2 regions of the Paenibacillus sp. FSL H7-0703 genome follow, and region 1 is predicted to be linked to the other one. Evidence: riboswitches for the same ligand, from Rfam matches in the RefSeq annotation. Region 1 holds a riboswitch; the other holds the start of a gene.
The links. A riboswitch is a leader RNA that binds a small molecule or an ion and turns the genes downstream of it on or off. The one in region 1 is predicted to bind ZMP and ZTP.
Positions count from the first base shown of each region.

Region 2: linked by a shared signal. The riboswitch ahead of MHB46_RS16635 (TIGR01440 family protein) and the one ahead of MHB46_RS09780 (bifunctional 5,10-methylenetetrahydrofolate dehydrogenase/5,10-methenyltetrahydrofolate cyclohydrolase) in region 1 are both predicted to bind ZMP and ZTP.

Region 1 is NZ_JBBOPF010000001.1:2,256,122-2,259,530, forward strand. Features, by position in the region: gene MHB46_RS09770 (sensor histidine kinase) at 1-402, opposite strand, end outside; gene MHB46_RS09775 (fatty acid desaturase) at 471-1,532, opposite strand; ZMP/ZTP riboswitch at 1,746-1,830, shown strand; gene MHB46_RS09780 (bifunctional 5,10-methylenetetrahydrofolate dehydrogenase/5,10-methenyltetrahydrofolate cyclohydrolase) at 1,943-2,809, shown strand; gene MHB46_RS09785 (cyclodeaminase/cyclohydrolase family protein) at 2,806-3,409, shown strand, end outside.
Region 2 is NZ_JBBOPF010000001.1:3,751,556-3,754,964, reverse strand. Features, by position in the region: gene glyA (serine hydroxymethyltransferase) at 1-672, opposite strand, end outside; gene MHB46_RS16635 (TIGR01440 family protein) at 793-1,380, opposite strand; ZMP/ZTP riboswitch at 1,601-1,682, opposite strand; gene MHB46_RS16630 (low molecular weight protein arginine phosphatase) at 1,761-2,345, opposite strand; gene MHB46_RS16625 (manganese efflux pump MntP) at 2,450-3,010, opposite strand; gene MHB46_RS16620 (L-threonylcarbamoyladenylate synthase) at 3,153-3,409, opposite strand, start outside.

The sequences.
Region 1 (3,409 bases):
AGGAATCTGTTTAATAAAAACGGGATTCTGAGAAACAAAACCGTAATTGATCAGTCCAATCGTAATAACCATTAAAATAATATACAGCGTCGTAAATGCAGCCTTACTTTTAATATTACCGATCAGATAGGCGATAAATATGGAAAAATACATATAGCTAAACAGCAGTGTCATGGTAATCGATATGGCAATTTGTACACTGGTCCAAAAGTATATGAGCCAGCCTTTCGAGACAAAAGCCAATACATAACATGCAAAAAACACCAAAATAATAGCAGTACCCAGAATAATATGACTTGTAGATGAAGAGCTAAAGTAGTAAAAGGGCAGGATATAAAAGACGACCCACACATAAGGGCTAAGTCCAGTATTTCTTTGAAAAATCTGATACCATTTTTGCATCCTGCCCACCCTCTTCTACTTCACTTGACTTATATCTCTTATCATATCATACCAAGTTTTGTACAAAGTTATTTTCTTTCTGTGCTTACAACAGGTGTAGGGATGGGTTTCGTAACTGCAACCCGTTTGCTGAGGAGCGGCTTCACTTGTTTAAAGGTCAAAAAGGTTTTCGTATTTTCATCCCAAAGGCGGAACTTCAATGATTGCAGACTGCTACTTACTGTGATCGTGGTCGCCTTTTGAAGTAACGGTGTCGCTTCATGCGCTTTTTCCAAATTATAATTTGGCACTTTGGGGCTCAAATGATGAACGTGATGAAATCCGATATTCCCCGTAATCCATTGCAATACTTTAGGAAGCTTGTAGTAAGAACTGCCTTCTACGGCTGCATTAATATAACTCCACTCTTCATCGTGCTCAAAATACGAATCCTCAAATTGATGTTGTACATAGAACAACCAGATGCCCAACATACCGGATACAAAAAAGATAGGTGCCTGTACGAGAAGGAAGGCCTGCCATCCAATAGCCCAGCACAACAGTGCATACAATGCAACGATGGATATATTCGTCACATGAGTGTTCATTTTTTCCTTGCGTTTGGCTGTCTTGATATTAAAGCGATAGGAAATCAAAAAAGTATAGATCGGACCTAACCCAAACATAACCCAAGGATTTCGATATATGCGATAGGCCAGCCGTGTCCATGTGGAAGCCTCTGTGTACTCTTCTACCGTAAGCACCCACATGTCACCTGTGCCTCTTTTATCCAGATTACTGCTTGTTGCATGGTGGATCGCGTGACTATTTTTCCATTGATGATAAGGACAGAGCGTAATAATACCTGTAATCGTTCCCACAATGTCGTTCAGCTTGCGGCTTTTGAAGAAGGATTGATGACCACAATCATGAAAAATAATAAACGTCCGTACCACAAACCCCGATGCAACAATGGCAATGGGAAGCGTCAGCCAGTACGAAACCGACAGGCTAAGATAAGCAGCATACCACAATAGGATCAGTGGACCCAAAGTATTGATGAGTTGCAGAACGCTGGATTTCGTGTTTATTTTCTCGTAGGGAGCCATATTTTTTTTCAATTGGGCTAATGGGAGTTGTGTCATACTCATTATGATCCTCCTTTAAAATGACGCCTATACCTTGATCCTGTTAGGCGTACATGTTGATCTAATCTCAGTATAAGGTGAAGACTGTAGACGCTGTAGTCATAAACGTCAGCTCGGGTATATGACATTTGTCATATAGACAAGTAACATAACCCGTTTTCCAAATGTTCGCGGGTTTCTTTTCTGAGGATTATTTGTTAAAATATAAGACATAATAACGCTGTATGTGACTGGCGAAGTCAGTGGAATGAACCACGAGGGAGCATACAAAAAAAGCGTACCGTTCGCCTGGGAGAAGTATTTGCAGAGGATTCGTCTGTCTTGACGACCTTGTGCAAATACTTTTTTTCGTTTTACAAGACCATGACACCCTGTTGATAAATCATTCGATAAATTCAGAGGAGGCTCGGACTATGGCTATTATCATGAAATCCAAAGAAGCAGCTGAGCAAGTATATGCAACGATCCGTTCACAGGTAGAAGAAATGAAGCAGCAAGGACACCGTCCCCATCTGGCGACACTATTGGTAGAAGGTGATCCGGCATCTGCCTACTATGCCCGGACCAAGCAAAAAATAGCGGAGAAGCTGGGCATCTCATTTCATCTCCATACTTTTGATCGTCATGTTAGCGAAACCGAGCTACTGCACCTGATCGGCAGTCTGAACGATGCATCCCATGTACATGGCATTATGCTGGAACTGCCGCTTCCCCAACATCTTTCCGCCTCCGTTATTAAACAATCCATCGCCCCCTACAAGGATATTGATGGAATTACACCTGATAACAAGCTGGCTACCGTAACAGGTGACGCCGGACTATATCCCGCAACACCTCAAGCCTGTATCGAGCTGCTCAAGCATTACGGTCACACATTGGCAGGCAAAAATGTCACTCTCGTGGGCATCGGACAGACAGTGGGACTTCCCCTTTTCCACATGTTGCAAAGAGAAAATGCCACCGTTACCGCCTGTCATGCAGGAACACGTGATATTGCAGAGCATCTGAGCCATGCAGACATTGCCTTCGTCGCAGTCGGATGCCCTGATGTGATTACACAGGATATGGTTCATCCCGGTCTGATTTTGGTAGATGCGGGAATTAATGAGACGCTAGAGGGAAAAATAGTGGGGGATGCCGCTTTAGACGTTGGGGAAAAGGTCCATGCCATTTCTCCGGTTCCCGGCGGTGTTGGCACCTTAACAACTGCGATTTTATACAAAAATCTGCTCAAAGCAATACATCTGCAACACTACTCCAGAGAGGTGGTCTATTCATGAGTGAACTGTCGTGGAATCATTCCATCGGGCATTTTCTAAAAGAGGCTGCAAGTGCAGCGCCTACCCCCGGCGGAGGAAGTGTATCCGCACTGGCTGCGGCACTAGGCGCGGCTATGACCTCCATGACCGCCAACCTTTCACAAGGAGAAAAATATGCGCATATCCATGAACAAATCACGGACGTCATTAGCAGCATGGAAAGATTGTCTACACATTGTGAGGAACTAATGGTCGCAGACATCCAATCCTTTGAACAGTACATGACCGCGCTGCGTTTGCCCAAGGAAACGGACGAAGAAAAGCGCTATCGTATCCATTCCTTACAGACAGCGGTGATCGCTGCCATTGAGGTCCCCATGCGCCTGCTGGAAGTATGCCGGGACGGATTGTCGCAAGCCTACAACATTGTGGAAATGTCCAATAAAAATGTGATTTCGGATCTTGGCATCGGCGCAATCCTGTTCGAAGCCGCCGCTCAATCTGCCCTGCTTACCGTCGACATTAACCTTGCTTCGCTGAAAGATTTGGATGTCAAATACTCCTATGAGACCAAAACAGCCGCACTCATCCGTGAAATCGGACAGATCAAAGAACAAACCT
Region 2 (3,409 bases), 1.5 Mb from region 1:
TGTTGTTGTTACAAATTGGGCATGCGGAACTGGACTTGGGTGAATTCCCGCTGCCACGAGACCTGCGATATGTGCCATATCCACCATGAACAGAGCACCTACATCATTGGCAATGGAAGCAAATGCTTCAAAATCAATAGTACGCGGATATGCACTCGCGCCAGCTACAATCAGACGAGGGCGGTGCTTAAAGGCTGCCTTGCGCACTTCATCGTAGTCGATGCGGAAGTTGTCTTCGCGTACACCGTAAGCAGCAAAGTTATACAACAAGCCGGAAGCGTTAACCGGACTTCCGTGTGTTAAATGGCCACCATGCGCCAGATTCATACCCAGTACAGTATCTCCAGGTTTGAGAGCTGCCAGATACACCGCCATGTTGGCTTGTGCTCCAGAGTGAGGCTGCACGTTAGCATGCTCGGCGCCGAACAATTCTTTTGCGCGGTCACGTGCGATGTCTTCAACGATATCTACATGCTCACAGCCACCATAGTAGCGTTTGTTCGGATAACCTTCAGCATATTTATTCGTCAGCACGGAGCCCATGGCTTCCATTACTGCTTCACTGACAATGTTCTCGGATGCGATTAGCTCGATATTGTGGCGTTGTCGTTTCAGTTCAAGTCCCATTGCTTCCATCACTGCCGGGTCACTTTTACGCAGGTGTTCCATCATGATTGATTACTCCCTCTCCATAGTCAATTGTTGGGTATACAAGCAAACGCCTGCTCCTCTGTTGGGTACCTCATCATCAATGCAAAAAAGATTAGTACAAACATGCCGCCATGCCAAATGCTAATCGCAGTTTCCGCCGACTTCTTGCTCCAGACTATACACTGCCCGTTGTCCACCAATAAGTGGAGGACGGGTGAATGCCGCTGTCACACGTGCTTCGCCAATCCAGCGAAGACTTGGGCGAAATGGAACAGCAATGGGTCGCAGATGCATGCCAATCAGCGTTTCGCCGATGTCTATCCCGGCATGGGCCTGCACGTCCGCCGCCAAACACGCGTCACTCATAGAACGATAGGCGACGGTGGCCATAGAGCCTCCTGCTGTACGAACAGGAACAGCTGCAACCTCCGTCAGTCCCAGTCGCTCCAGCACAGCCCGTTCAACGACCAGCGCTCGGTTTAAATGCTCACAGCATTGAAACGCCACATCAAAGCCATACTCCCTGCGAACGGACTCTACTCCAGACAACAGTTGCTGAGCCACATCGAGCGCTCCCGCCGTACCAATCCGACTTCCAGCCACTTCACTTGTGCTAACACCAATAACCAGCAGGCGGCCAGCCTTGAGACTGGCTGCTTCTGCGATTTCCCGCACAACAGAAGTGGTCTGTGCTTCCAGCGAAATCTCATGATCCAATTGTCCCACTATTGGAACCTCCTTTGGTTGAACAGTCTCTCAGAGACTAGGCACGGTCTCATGCCCCAAGTTCAACACACTCTCTCCTGATCACAATCTGACTATATTATAGCCGATGTTTCAGATTTCGAGCAGAAAAAATGGAAGAACCTTTAAAGGAATCAACTCTCAGCTAACAATCTGGCTCAACTTGTATATGAAAAAAAGAGCAGTCCACACCTATGTGGAATTGCTCTTTTGCCCAGGCGACCGGCCGTATATCCGATGCTCCATCGTGGTTAATCCCACTTTTGTCGCCAGTTACATCGGATTCTCATTTTTCCACCTTATCTTAACGGATTAGCCGCCGAAAATCAACAGATTCCGTACAAAACAGATGAGTAATACCAATTTTATTCGGAAGAAGCCTTTAGCTTGTCCAGCAGCTTGTGCAGCGCCGTACGGATTTCTGCAGCTGTGACATCGTAGTCTTCTCGCGAACCGCCAAACGGATCTGAAATATCAAAGCCCGGAATCCGTTGGTGTAATTCAATCATTCGTTCACGCTCCTGCGCCGATAGCTCTTGTCCAAGTGAAGCCATCAACTGCTGTGAAGCATATAAACCATCCAACTCCTGTACATCATTCAACACCGCATCCCGGTTCTCCACATATTCCTTAAGTGTAAATACTTTGCCCGCCGTTTGGGGAAAGCGCTGAATTACGTGCTGTTTATGTCCTTGCGTCAAGGTTAAGATCAGATGCGCCCACCCGGCAAGCCCGTCGCTCAAAGGGGTTGAAGTGATCTGATCGGATATATCGTGATCACGTAGAACCGCCTCTGCATGTCGGGATATCGGCGTGCCTTCCATCGCGGCTACTCCCGCAGAACGCACTTCCAGTTCTAGCCCATGCTCAGCAGCCAACTTACGTAGCATCCCTTCAGCCATTGGACTGCGACAGGTATTCCCTGTGCATACGAATAAGATATTCTTCAACGTTTTCACCCCCCGTATGTTAAAAAAATATATAAACAGAGGATTACTATAATCCTAATCCTTTACGATAACCCTGCACTTATTTTACACTGTCTACGCTAAAATCAAAACATAAACATAAAGCCGAATGCCAACAAAATGGCACCACCCACTGCTTCCCCATAATCTCCTAGATTACGGCTGACCTTGCGACCCAGCAGCAGGCCCAGCATCGCCATTGCTCCCCCGCAAAAACCAAACGCCAGAACGGACAGCACCAGATCACTCTGGAACATACCTAGTGACACTCCTACAGAAAATGAGTCAACGCTCACCCCAAGTGCAAACAGCAAAAGGCCTAAAGGCGAACGATGATCCAATACCTGTACGCCGTCCCCTTTAAAGGAATTATACACCATATGCCCGCCCAAAAGGATGAGTAGACCCCCTGCGAAGTAGGCCGTCACATGACCTAATAAAGAACTCATATAATGGCCTGTGAACATTCCCAGTAATGGCATCAGAATATGAAAAAAGCCAATGACAGTACTGATGCGCAGCACGTCTCGCAGGCGTATCCCCTTCATGCCGATCCCTACGCCCAGCGATAACGCATCCATTCCTAGCGCTACCGCCATGATCAGAATCGTTACAACCTGCCCGGCATGGGCAGAGGCTGCCAGCATACTCCATCCCTCCATTATCCGTCTGTTCTTGTACACGTTATGCGGACAAGGGGCAAATCAGTACAAGCATGTACTGAAAGTACCCAATACCGAGACGAGGAGGGAGGAAAATTTAATATAAGAGGCTCTGATTCGACAGAAGCTACAAGCGGACGATTCGGTGACCTGCCGCTTTAAGCAGGCGGTTCATGACGGCGTCTCCCAATCCCTTCGGCGGACAGGATTCCGCCAAAATGTAGGTGACGCCGTCCTCGTCGCAGCGGCGCAGCACGCCGTACAGGCGCTGCGCTGCCTCATGGAGCGCGTCCAGCTTGCCTAGCGTGTAGACGCGTTCTCCGGCGTAGCCGGCGGCATGCTCGTCGAACGCGAGCACTGCCGTGCGCTCCCCGCGCGCGGAAG